DNA from 3 places in the Buttiauxella ferragutiae genome. Region 3 is predicted to be linked to each of the others. Evidence: predicted binding sites of a transcription regulator. Region 3 holds the regulator's gene; each other region holds the start of a gene.
The links. The regulator PurR, encoded in region 3, represses purine synthesis genes. The targets are predictions, from matches to a motif close to CANGCAAACGTTTGCNTG.
Positions count from the first base shown of each region.

Region 1: gltB (glutamate synthase large subunit) is a predicted target of PurR. The motif match lies at 1,701-1,718, and genes of this name have one in related genera.
Region 2: pyrD (quinone-dependent dihydroorotate dehydrogenase) is a predicted target of PurR. The motif match lies at 3,312-3,329, and genes of this name have one in related genera.

Region 1 is NZ_CP093332.1:496,751-501,290, reverse strand. Features, by position in the region: gene arcB (aerobic respiration two-component sensor histidine kinase ArcB) at 1-86, opposite strand, end outside; gene mnmL (tRNA modification radical SAM protein MnmL/YtqA) at 137-1,069, opposite strand; gene gltB (glutamate synthase large subunit) at 1,750-4,540, shown strand, end outside.
Region 2 is NZ_CP093332.1:3,562,352-3,566,891, forward strand. Features, by position in the region: gene rlmKL (bifunctional 23S rRNA (guanine(2069)-N(7))-methyltransferase RlmK/23S rRNA (guanine(2445)-N(2))-methyltransferase RlmL) at 1-270, opposite strand, end outside; gene MNO13_RS16535 (YcbX family protein) at 389-1,501, shown strand; gene zapC (cell division protein ZapC) at 1,498-2,040, opposite strand; gene pyrD (quinone-dependent dihydroorotate dehydrogenase) at 2,207-3,217, opposite strand; gene ssuE (NADPH-dependent FMN reductase) at 3,466-4,041, shown strand; gene MNO13_RS16555 (sulfonate ABC transporter substrate-binding protein) at 4,034-4,540, shown strand, end outside.
Region 3 is NZ_CP093332.1:2,481,968-2,486,507, forward strand. Features, by position in the region: gene punC (purine nucleoside transporter PunC) at 1-567, opposite strand, end outside; gene punR (DNA-binding transcriptional activator PunR) at 683-1,594, shown strand; gene purR (HTH-type transcriptional repressor PurR) at 1,633-2,658, opposite strand; gene cydH (cytochrome bd-I oxidase subunit CydH) at 2,954-3,043, shown strand; gene sodB (superoxide dismutase [Fe]) at 3,097-3,678, opposite strand; gene MNO13_RS11435 (C40 family peptidase) at 3,810-4,540, opposite strand, start outside.

The DNA.
Region 1 (4,540 bases), 2.0 Mb from region 3:
GAAGCCAACAATAATGAGAAGCGCATTAATCCGAGCTTCACCATCAAATCAACGTAATATTGTGCCAGTAACCGGATTTGCTTCATGGAACGTTTCCCTCGCCTTCAATCAGCTAAATATACCGCACGCTTAGGGATTACGACAGAATTGCTGGGGTCCATGGCGAACCCAATGCCGAGCCTTGTGTTCCATGCTCCGTCAAATACTTATCGATTGCCCCCATTCCGGTCCATCGGTTCTCACACCACAGCGGTGCCAGCAGGGTCGGACGGCGGGCATTGGCAGATATGCGATGATAAACAATATCGATCGGCGTATGGCGGATCATCTCACCTGCGGTAGTCGCATACTCTTCCAGTTCGATGCCTTGCAGTCGTCCTGCCTGCCAACTTTTCGCCATCGTGCTACCGCTGACAATATGGAGTGGATGCAGTTTGATGCCATCCACGCCCGTCTCAACGACTTGCTTCAGCGTTTGCAGGCAATGTTCCTGACCTTCTCCAGGCAGGCCAACAATCAAGTGGCTGCAAACTTTCAAGCCGCGCGCACGGGCACGACGTGTCGTTTCCTGATAACAGGCAAAATCATGCCCACGATTTATTCGATGTAGCGTTTTGTCATGCGCCGTCTGCAAGCCAAGTTCTAACCAGACCTCATAACCTTTGTCATGATATTCACTTAACAAATCGAGCACGCTATCCGGCACACAATCCGGGCGCGTACCAACACATAAGCCGACAATACTGGCCTGGCTAACGGCTTGTTGGTACATCGAGCGAAGCACCTGCACTTCTGCCCACGTACTGGTGTAAGCCTGAAAATAAGCGAGATAGTGTTTTGCCCGGTTTACCAGCTGTGACTGGCGTTCGAGCTGCTCAGCGATAGAATGGTTTTGTTGGGTTTCGTCGGCGAAAGAAGCGACATTGCAGAAAGTACAGCCGCCGCGTCCAATAGTACCGTCGCGGTTTGGGCAACTAAAACCGCCATGCAGCGTGAGTTTATGGACTTTGTGACCATAACGACGCTGAAGATCCCCACCAAACATATTGACTAATTTCTGTAACTGCATAATCTGATGGGCCGCCCTGTAAAAGGGAGGTAGCCTGCCATTTTCTGCCCATTTTAGCGATGACCTGGATCAATCGCTCTGGCGCAGCTTTATCTATTGCATATAAATGCAAAATAAGTGCAATTCTAATCACAAGCAAGATGATTACTTTTCCTTATATTGACCCTCTATTTTTAAAGAATATGTGGCCTTGTGAAAAACAGTGTCATACAACACGCCACACCGCGTTGATAGCATAAGATCCTGCCAATACCATCATCTCCAGCACGCTCTGGAATTTTTCAGCCTCCAGGATAGTGAGAGAGATCACAATACCCAGGTGATTTTCTTGCCGCTTAAATCCGATAAAAATGATAATAAAATGTTTATATTCATAATGTTAAATAGAAATTAGCACATAATCGTATAAATAAGAATGCCATTTGACCTGTGTGCGCTTTCCCGATAACTTGGAAATCCGCTGGAAGCTTTCTGGGTGGGTTCTGTGCCCATCATATTTATGCAGTAATTTAGATTCCCTCTAAAGCAAGTCCTCAACACTTGTGAAACCGGATGCGTTAGACATCAAGAGGGCGACACGCGCGGTATGCGTAGATTCGCAAACCCCGTCGCCATGCCCTTGCTGCGTCTGGACGCAAACGGTATCGGGAATCACGTAGAGCCTCGGGAGGTTCACTGATATGTTGTACGATAAATCCCTTGAGAAGGATAACTGTGGTTTCGGCCTGATCGCCCACATAGAAGGCGAACCTAGCCACAAGGTAGTGCGTACTGCTATTCACGCACTGGCCCGAATGCAACACCGTGGAGCAATCCTCGCCGATGGTAAAACCGGTGATGGTTGTGGCCTGCTGTTGCAAAAGCCTGACCGTTTCTTCCGAATCGTTGCGGAAGAGCGTGGCTGGCGTTTGGCAAAAAACTATGCCGTCGGCATGATTTTCTTAAATAAAGATGATGCGCTGGCTAAAGCAAGCCGTCGTATCGTTGAAGAAGAGTTGCAAAACGAAACCCTGTCGATTGTTGGCTGGCGCGAAGTGCCAACCAATGAAGACGTACTCGGTGAAATCGCCCTCTCCTCAAAACCTCGTATCGAACAAATTTTTGTTAATGCTCCGGCTGGCTGGCGCCCACGTGATATGGAACGTCGCCTGTTTATCGCCCGTCGCCGCATTGAGAAACGTATTCAGGACAAAGACTTCTACGTTTGTAGTCTCTCAAACCTGGTCAACATCTATAAAGGTCTGTGTATGCCGGCAGATTTGCCGCGCTTCTACCTGGACCTGGCGGACTTACGCCTGGAATCAGCCATTTGCTTGTTCCACCAGCGTTTCTCCACCAACACCGTACCACGCTGGCCGCTGGCTCAGCCGTTCCGCTACCTGGCGCACAACGGTGAAATCAACACCATCACCGGTAACCGTCAGTGGGCGCGTGCGCGTACCTATAAATTCCAGACGCCACTGATCCCAGATTTGCATGACGCCGCGCCATTCGTTAACGAAACCGGCTCCGACTCAAGCTCAATGGATAACATGCTTGAGCTGCTATTAGCTGGCGGGATGGACATCGTTCGTGCCATGCGTTTGCTGGTGCCACCAGCCTGGCAGAACAACCCGAACATGGACCCGGAGCTACGTGCCTTCTTCGACTTTAACTCCATGCACATGGAACCGTGGGATGGCCCGGCCGGTATCGTAATGTCCGACGGGCGTTACGCTGCGTGTAACCTGGACCGTAACGGTCTGCGTCCGGCACGCTACGTCATTACTAAAGATAAGCTGATTACCTGTGCATCCGAAGTTGGGATCTGGGATTACCAGCCTGACGAAGTGGTCGAAAAAGGCCGCGTCGGTCCTGGCGAATTGATGGTTATCGATACCCGTATCGGGCGCATTCTGCATTCCGCTGAAACCGATGCCGATCTGAAAAGCCGCCACCCTTATAAAGAGTGGATGGAAAATAACGTTCGTCGTTTAGTGCCGTTTGAAGATTTGCCTGACGAAGAAGTCGGTACCCGCGAGCTGGATGACGATACGCTGGCAAGCTTCCAGAAGCAGTTCAATTACAGTGTTGAAGAACTGGATTCTGTGATTCGCGTGCTGGGTGAAAATGGCCAGGAAGCCGTCGGCTCAATGGGTGATGATACCCCGTTTGCCGTGCTCTCCAGCCAGCCACGCATTATTTACGATTACTTCCGCCAGCAGTTTGCGCAGGTGACCAACCCGCCAATCGATCCGCTGCGTGAAGCTCACGTAATGTCTCTGGCGACCAGCATTGGCCGTGAAATGAACGTCTTCTGTGAAGCAGAAGGCCAGGCGCACCGCCTGAGTTTCAAATCACCAATTCTGCTGTGGTCTGATTTCCAGCAGCTCACTTCGCTTGAAGAGCAGCACTACCGTGCCGATACGCTGGACATCACTTACGATGCTTCCGCTCAATCGCTGCATGAAACCGTCAACGCACTGTGCGACGAAGCTGAACGCATGGTTCGCAACGGTACAGTTTTGCTGGTGCTGTCTGACCGTAACATCGCGAAAGATCGCCTGCCGGTTCCAGCGCCAATGGCAGTGGGTGCGATTCAGACTCGCCTGGTCGAGAAGAATCTGCGTTGTGATGCCAATATTATTGTTGAAACGGCAAGTGCGCGTGACCCGCACCACTTCGCTGTTCTGCTTGGCTTTGGTGCCACCGCCATCTATCCATACCTCGCCTACGAAACGCTGGCGAAACTGGTCGATAACGGCGCGATTGAAAAATCTTACCGCGCAGTAATGCAGAACTACCGCAACGGCATCAACAAGGGCCTGTACAAGATCATGTCCAAAATGGGCATCTCGACTATCGCCTCTTATCGTTGCTCGAAACTGTTTGAAGCGGTTGGCCTGCATAAAGAAGTTTCTGAGCTGTGCTTCCAGGGCGTTGTTAGTCGCATTGGCGGTGCTGGGTTCAACGACTTCCAACAAGATTTGCTGAACCTGTCTAAGCGCGCATGGCTTGCTCGTAAGCCGCTGGACCAGGGTGGTCAGCTGAAATACGTCCACGGTGGCGAATATCACTCCTATAACCCAGACGTGGTTCAGACGCTGCAAAAAGCCGTAAACAGCGGTGAGTACAAAGATTATCAAGAGTACGCGAAGCTGGTGAACGAGCGCCCGGTGGCAACACTGCGCGATATGCTCGCACTGAATCCGCAAGGCGAAACAGTGAGAATCGAAGACGTTGAGCCAGCCACTGAGCTGTATAAACGCTTCGATACTGCGGCGATGTCTATCGGTGCGTTAAGCCCGGAAGCGCACGAATCACTGGCCGAGGCGATGAACAGCATCGGCGGCAATTCTAACTCCGGTGAAGGCGGTGAAGATCCTGCACGTTACGGCACCAACAAAGTGTCCCGTATCAAACAGGTCGCTTCTGGTCGTTTCGGTGTGACTCCGGCTTACCTGGTGAATGCGGATGTTATCCAGATTAAAG
Region 2 (4,540 bases), 1.1 Mb from region 3:
GGTCGCATCCGGGCCAAACAGCGCAGGCCAGTCGATGGTCTGTACGCCAAGATACAAATCGAGATCGCTGTAAACACTGCATTCGTTTAAAGGCAGCAAAATGCGGGACGCAAGGCGGCTCCACATCAAGCTTTGATAGAGCAGACGTGAGTCCCCCTGGTAATGTACGCCGCCCTGAACCACCTGGCATGCTTGCGCACCAAGGCCCTCCAGTTCAGTTTTTAATAGCTCTTCAAGCCCACGCGCCGTACTGGCAAACAGAGAATTCATATCGTCACTTAATCAGGTATAAAAAGAAAATTGTGGCGCATTATAGCCAATCTGCCACGCATGTCATAAAGTTGGCCTCTTATATTGTTTATTTATTCGTTTATGCCGAGGGAGCGCAATGATCACCCTATCCCAACTCTATATTCACCCGGTGAAATCGATGCGCGGTCTTGCCCTCTCGCATGCTCAGGCAAGCAGCAGCGGTTTAGCCTTTGACCGCATTTTTATGGTCACCGAATCTGACGGCACTTTTATTACCGCGCGTCAGTTCCCGCAAATGGTGCTTTTCACCCCGGCCATTACCCACGATGGCTTATTTCTGAGCGCACCCGACGGCAGTTCTGCCAGCGTGCGTTTTGCTGATTTTCAACCTCAGGCCGAACCGACCGAAGTGTGGGGTAATCATTTCACAGCACGGATAGCGCCGGATGAAATTAACCAGTGGTTGAGCGGATTCTTTTCGCGCCCGGTGCAGTTGCGCTGGCTGGGCGAAACGTTGACCCGTCGCGTGAAACGTCATCAAGAGGTGCCACTGTCATTTGCCGACGGTTATCCATTCCTGCTGGTTAACGAAGCTTCGTTACGTGATTTACAAAACCGCTGCCGGGCAAGCGTTAAAATGGCGCAATTCCGCCCAAATATCGTGGTCACTGGCGCACAAGCCTGGGCTGAAGATAGCTGGAAAGTGGTGCGTATTGGTGGTGTGACGTTTGATGTCGCGAAACCTTGTAGCCGTTGTATTTTCACCACCGTCAGTCCAGAGCGTGGCCGTAAACATCCGAGCGGCGAACCCCTGGTAACGCTGCAACAATTCCGCACCGCTCAAGATAATGGCGACGTCGATTTCGGCCAGAATTTAATTGCCCGCAACAGTGGCATTATTCGAGTGGGCGATGAGCTGGAAGTGCTGGCGACCAAACCAGCAAAAGCTTATGGCGCAGGGGCCACCGAAGAAGAGCCAGAACCTTTTGAGCAGCAAGAAAGCAATGTGGCAATTGACTGGCAGGGCCAACAATTCCGCGGCAACAATCAGCAAGTGTTACTTGAGCAGCTAGAACAACAAGGTATCCGTGTGCCCTATTCTTGCCGGGCCGGAATTTGCGGCAGTTGCCGAATTAAATTAGTCAGCGGGGAAGTCAAGGCGTTGAAGAAAAGCGCAATCAATGACGATGGCACAATCCTGTGTTGTAGTTGTATTCCTGCGGGCGATGTGGAATTAGCGGGAAATTAAACAGCTTGATCGAGACTGAGGTCGTTGCCCAAAGGTTGCGGCCTTAATCTGTCATTCATCACTTTAATCGCATCGCCAAGTTGCATAGTGCGGCCTGCCAGTTGTAAACCCGGTTGGGCGAGTAAACAGAGTGCAGCATTGTTGCCCGTTTCGACCACCAGCAGATTCACTTGCTGCATATCATCACTCAAACAGACACAAGCCGCGTCGCCAGGGGCCGGCTGCCAGCATTCGCCATGAGAGATAAAGTGCCAGCTTTTTGGCATTTGTGGTTTCAAATAACGAATCGCTACCAGCGCATTTAATACCAGTTCAGCACGCTGATCTTTACTTAAAATAAGGTCGCGACATTTTTCTTCGAAGGTGAAGAAAAGAGCGGCATCATCTACGCAAAAGCCTGTATTTTCAAAGGCATCTGGTGTGAGCATTTTACGAGGGAACCGTGAACGGAATAGCATACCATTGGCTAAATCGAGCATCATACGATCATGCTCTTCATCAAAATACCAACGCCAATTATCGTCCGGTTTTATCCGCATAACTATTTGCCCTTTCGTTTATTCCCACGATTTAAAACATCCTTATCGCCGCTTCGTTAATGAACACATTTAATAAAAGACCAATATGTATAATTTAGCAACAGTGGTGGAATATAAAACAACCAGGGCTGAAAATAAAGCCCCGGTTGTCTGAAAGGAAAAATGTTTACAGCCCAGTGATGATTTCTTTAATCAGCGGTGGGCCTTTAAATATGAATCCAGAATATATTTGCACCAGTGAGGCACCCGCCGCCATCTTCTCGCGAGCAGCAATCAGCGAATCAATACCGCCAACACCAATAATAGGTAAGCGACCATTTAATTCTTGCGACAAGCGGCGAATAATTTCTGTGCTTTTAAGTTGCACCGGACGGCCACTTAATCCACCCATTTCGTCACAATATTTCATACCCTGAACCAGGCTACGATCCAATGTGGTATTGGTCGCAATGACTCCATCAATATTATGGCGAACTAAACTATCAGCCACCTGGATCAATTCTTCCTCAGAAAGATCCGGCGCGATCTTCACGGCAACTGGCACATATTTATGATGCAATTCCTGAAGCGCTTGTTGCTTATTTTTAATCGCCACTAACAGATCATCTAACGCTTCACCATATTGCAGCGTGCGTAATCCAGGGGTATTTGGCGAGGAAATATTGATCGCGATATAACCCGCATACGGATAAATTTTATCCATACAGATCAAATAATCATCTTTTCCCTGCTCTACTGGCGTGTCTTTATTCTTGCCAATATTGATACCCAATACCCCATCAAAATGGGATTTTTTAACGTTCTCAACCAGGTTATCTACGCCGTGGTTATTGAAACCCATGCGGTTGATCAAGCCTTCTGCTTCTACCAGACGGAAGATACGCGGCTTGTCATTTCCTGGTTGTGGGCGAGGCGTGACGGTACCAATTTCGATGGAGCCAAAGCCCATGGCACCCAGTGCATCAATACACTCACCGTTTTTATCTAAACCGGCAGCAAGACCCAGTGGGTTCTTAAAGGTCAGACCCATACAGGTCACCGGTTTAGAGGGCACATTTTGCCGCACCAGCCATTCGAGAGGTGTACCTGTTACACGACGCAATTGCTGAAATGTCACTTCATGAGCGCGCTCGGGATCGAGCTTGAAAAGGGCTTTACGAACGAAGGGGTAGTACATGAACACTCCAGAATTCCCAGTATGCAAACTGGGGCAGTATTATTAACGATAACGGACGTGAATGGAATTGACCTGCAACAAAAAAGACCGAATCAGCGCAAACGTTTTCTTCCCTGCATTTTGTTATTCAGTTTTTGGCAAATGATTCCCGGATAAATCATTTAGTGGATTACCACTTCTGCGCGACTATCACACTCAATTGTTATCAATGTTACCTAAAAGCAAACAATTAGTTATAAGGAAACAATATGCGTGTGATCACCCTTGCCGGAAGCCCGCGCTTCCCTTCTCGTTCAAGTGCTCTACTGGAATATGCCCGCGAAAAATTAAGCGCTCTGGATATCGAGGTGTGTCACTGGCATCTACAGAATTTCGCGCCAGAAGATTTGCTGTACGCCCGTTTTGATAGCCCTGCGCTGCTCGCTTTAAATGAACAATTACAGCAGGCCGATGGCGTGATCATCGCGACTCCTGTTTATAAGGCTTCCTTTTCTGGCGCGCTGAAAACCCTGCTCGACCTGCTGCCTGAACGTGCGCTGGATAAAAAGGTCGTGCTGCCATTAGCTACCGGCGGAACAGTGGCACATATGCTGGCGGTCGATTACGCGCTGAAACCCGTCCTTAATGCGCTGAAAGCGCAGGAAATTCTACATGGCGTGTTTGCTGATGACAGCCAGATAGCGGATTACCAGCACAAACCGGTATTCAGCAACAACTTACAACAACGTCTCGATAACGCGCTGGAAACCTTCTGGCAGGCTCTGCACCGCCGGGATTTTATTGTCTCCTCCCCTTTTAAGACGCAAGGAGTTGCCCATGTTTAATTTTCTGAAACGAACCGCGCCGTGGCTTGCACTCGCAGGAACGTTAAGCCTGAGCGCCACGCTTCACGCGGCAGATACGGGGCCAGAGCAGTTGCGCATTGGTTATCAAAAAGGCTCGGTCAGCATGGTACTGGCGAAAAGCCACCAGCTTCTGGAAAAAGAGTATCCAAATACTAAGTTCCAGTGGATTGAATTTCCGGCAGGCCCACAAATGCTCGAAGCCCTGAACATCGGTAGTATCGATCTCGGTAGCACGGGAGATATTCCGCCAATCTTCGCGCAGGCTGCGGGCGCGGACCTGGTGTACGTCGGTTCTGAACCGGCAAAACCAAAAGCCGAAGTGATTCTGGTGCCGGAGAATAGCCCACTGAAAACCGTGGCGGATCTTAAAGGGCATAAAATCGCTTTCCAGAAAGGTTCCAGCTCCCACAACCTGGTGTTACGAGCGCTGCAAAAAGCCGGGCTGAAATTTACTGATGTCCAGCCTGCTTATTTAACG
Region 3 (4,540 bases):
TTGCGGATGATGCTGAGTGCGGGGTTTCAGACGTAAAGTCGGGATCATCAGCACCAGCGTGATGGCAAACAGGGTAGCGAAAATCGCCTGCCAGTCAAAGTGAGTCAAAATCCAGCTACCGAGCAGCGGTGCCAACGCCGGAGACAAGCCAACCAGTGGCATAATGGTGGCGAAAATACGGTTAGCGCGATTCGCCGGATAGTAATCGGTCACCAAAGCTTGCCAACTGACGGCCGCAGAACAGACGCCAACCGCCTGAACAAAACGCAGTACCAGTAGCGCGGTGGCGCTTTCAACCCACAGCATGCCGATACAACCGATGGCGAACAGGCTTAAACCCGCCAGTAATACCGGTTTACGACCGAAGTGGTCTGACAATGGACCCCACATCAACTGGGCAAACGCAAAGCCGGCAAGGAACAGACTCAGGCTGGCACTGACGGCAGAGGCGTCGGTCTGTAAATCTTGCTGAATGGCAGCGAAAGCAGGCAGATACATGTCTGTGGCGAGGAACCCCAGCACACTTAATCCGGCCAGCCAGATAAGAAATCCTTTTGATGGTTGCATAATTTTCTCTTGTTTTATCTTGCAGGTTAATCGCCGCGAGAGTGTACGGAGTGCAATTACGCTTGTGAAACGCTAATATTTGTAGGTTGCGTTCAAAAAATTTGTGAGCAAAGAAATGTGGTCAGAATACTCGCTGGAAGTCATCGATGCGGTAGCGCGCAATGGCAGCTTCAGCGGTGCAGCACAAGAGTTGCACCGCGTTCCGTCTGCCATTAGTTATACGGTGCGGCAACTCGAAGATTGGTTAGCCGTTCCGCTATTCGAACGTCGTCATCGGGATGTTGAATTAACCCCTGCTGGCGTCTTTTTTCTCAAAGAAGGCCGCTCTGTTATCAAAAAAATGATGACGACACGGCAACAGTGCCAACAGATCGCCAATGGATGGCGTGGTCACCTGGCGATTGCAGTTGATAACATTGTAAAACCGGAGCGAACGCGGCAACTGGTGCTGGATTTCTATCGCCATTTTCCTGATATCGAATTACGTATCTTTCAGGAAGTGTTCAACGGCGTGTGGGATGCGCTGGCGGATGGACGCGTAGAAGTGGCGATTGGCGCGACTCAGGCGATTCCGGTTGGGGGGCGTTATGCCTTCCGTGATATGGGAACGTTGAGCTGGCGTTGCGTGGTGGCTTCCTCGCACCCACTGGCACAGTGCGATGGGACGTTAAGCGATGATGACCTGCGTGCCTGGCCATCGCTAGTTCTGGAAGATACTTCGCGTTCATTACCAAAACGAATTACCTGGCTGTTAGATAACCAGCGCCGCGTGGTAGTGCCTGATTGGGCGTCCGGTTCGGATTGCTTGAGCGCGGGGTTGTGTATCGGCATGGTGCCGTTACATATTGCCAAACCGTGGGTTGCTTCAGGGAAATGGCGCGAATTAACGCTGGATAATCCATTCCCTGACGCGGCATGTTGCCTGACATGGCAGCAAAACGATGCATCGCCAGCGTTGGCCTGGCTGTTGGATTACTTAGGCGATAGTGACACGATGAATCAGGAGTGGCTACAGGAGCCGCTGTAAGTCTGCTGGATGTCGCTTGCGCGACATCCGACACACACTTAGCGGCGATAATCGCGAAACGGGCCATCAGCCACAGAGCGGCGTTCAATCAGACGCGGGTGAACCTCAATCGACTGCGACTCTTCGCGTTTGTTGACGATTCTATCCAGCAGCATATTAAACGCCGTTTCCCCTAGCGAATCTTTCGGCTGGTGGATGGTGGTCAATGCCGGTGAGAAGTAACGCGCGTTGCGCACGTTGTCGTAACCGATAACGGAAATATCCTGCGGCACGCGCAGCCCCATTTCATCAGCAGCGCAAATAGCACCCATCGCCATAATGTCGCCGCCACAGAATACCGCTGTTGGGCGATGAGACTGGCCGATGATCTGCTGCATGGCGCGGTAACCTGATTCAGGTTCAAAGTCACCCTGAACAATCCAGTTTTCCGGAATGGAAATTCCCGCTTCTTCCAGTGCTTTCATAAAGCCTGCGTGGCGGCCGCCACCGGTGTTACGTTCCATTTGCCCGGGAATGGCGCCAATTTCGCGGTGGCCGCGTTCAATCAAATAACGTCCAGCAAGATAACCGCCGTGGAAAGCGTTATCGACCACGGAGTCGGTGAAATCGGCACGAGCCTCGCCCCAGTCCATCACCACCATAGGGATGTGACGGTACTCTTCAAGCATGGTGAGCAATGATTCAGGATATTCAGAGCACATCACTAACAGGCCATCGACTCGCTTTTGTGCCATCATCGATAAGTAAGCGCGCTGCTTTTCAAAGTTGTTGTGCGCGTTGCCCAAAATCAGGGTGTAGCCTTTTTCAAAGCAGCTATTTTCCACCGCTTCGATTATCTCGGCGAAATAGGGTGCTTCACTGGAAGTGGCAAGCAGACCAATCGTTTTGGTGTGATTAACTTTCAGGCTTCGTGCTACGGCGCTTGGCGAGTAGTGCAATTCTTTAATTGCTGCCCACACCGCATTGCGCGTTTCTTCCGCCACAAAACGGGTTTTGTTAATCACATGTGATACGGTTGTAGTGGAAACGTTTGCGCGCTTCGCCACGTCCTTGATTGTCGCCATTAAAATTCACTCCGGGCTATATCGTAAACCCTTGATTGCTATTATGTTAAACGTTTGCGTACGCTGACTCCACAGGCAACATGATGGTTGCAGGTATGCCGGGATTGCGACATAAAACGGGAGGAGGGCATTGAATTGACGATACGCAACAAATTAGCGAGGGATTTTGGCCTATCCAGGCGAAAAGTGGAAGAGGGAAAATTGATATCAGATTAAAACCTGGAGGATTTTTATCTCTGGTTGTGGGAAAATCACCCTGACACATCGATTGTATGGATATAAAAGGAGTTTAATGATGAGCACCGATTTGAAATTTTCAATCACGACGACGGTAATTGTTTTGGCTTTGATTGTTTTCGGCGCACTAACTGCCGTACTGCACTGATTTTTACGCTTTGATCAAGATGGGCCGCAAATCGCGGCCCATTTACTTTTGCATTAAGCTGCTAAATTCTTCGCAACAAATGCCCAGTTCACCAGCGCCCAGAAATGCTCAAGGTAGCCAGCACGAGCATTGCGGTAGTCGATGTAGTACGCATGTTCCCACACATCCACAGTCAACAGCGGTTTAGCTGCAGTCGTCAGTGGGGTGCCAGCGTTAGAGGTAGAAACAATCGCTAATGCGCCATCTTCCTGTTTAACCAGCCATGTCCAGCCAGCACCGAAGTTCTTGATAGCAGCATCAGTAAATTGCTGCTTGAACTCAGCGAAGCTACCAAAAGATTTATTGATGGCTTCCAGCAGTTCGCCAGTTGGCTCGCCGCCAGCATTTGGTGCCAGGCAGTTCCAGTAGAAAGTGTGGTTCCAGACCTGAGCGGCGTTGTTAAATACGCCACCTTCGGAAGTACGAACGATCTCTTCGAGGGTTTTACCCTCAAACGCGCTGCCTTTAACCAGATTATTCAGGTTAGTGACATAGGTTTGATGGTGTTTACCGTAATGGTATTCCAGGGTTTCGGCGGAGATATGCGGTGCTAAAGCATCTTTTGCATACGGTAGTGCAGGTAGTTCGAACGACATTGCTAACTCCTTATTATTGTTTACATCTAGACAACACTTTTAGTGCGGGTTTAGGGTAACAAATTGAAAGGGTAAGCAAAAGAGGAACACGCCTGCCCAATGAAGGGCAGGCGCAGATTTTCGACGAATTTTTAACGAATGGTTTTGGAAGTCATGACACGTTTAGCGCCAACATAGTGGCGTTGCCAGTAATCTTCGCTCAAGGAAGTGATTTGGATATCCCTGCCAGAACGTGGAGACTGAATGAACTTACCGTTGCCTACATACACGCCTACGTGATCCGCAGTGCCGCGACCTTGTGTACGGAAGAATACCAGGTCACCTGTTTCCAGCTCACCACGATCCACCGAAGAGGCATCACGCAGGTGATACATTTCGTTAGCAGTGCGTGGAATACGGAACTTCACCAAATCTTTATAGGCGTAATAAACCAGACCGCTGCAATCGAAACCGGTACGCGGTGAAGTCCCACCCCAGCGATACGGTTTGCCAATCTGGCCCATCAATTTGTTCATCGCCGTTTTCTGTGCTTTTTGCACCCGGACTTTATGCGCAGCGGCAATCGTCGTTGGTTGCTCTGCTTTGACTTTCACGCAATGCGTTTTATAACCTTTACGAGGTTTACTGCATTTTTCGGTGAGAGCAACAGGCTGGACTTTCGCGAGCTGAGAGGATTTTTTGCGGTCTTTACTGGCAAGATTTTTTGTTTTAGCACTGCTGGAGTTTTTAGCGGTTTTACTCGTTGAGGCAGTGGTTTCTTTTTTCTTGCTGGTTGTTTTGGAGGTGGTGTTGGTTTTCTTGCTGGCGGTAGTGGTTTTATCTTTACTCTTACTGCTCTTTTCTGTGCTCTTGGTTGTGCTTT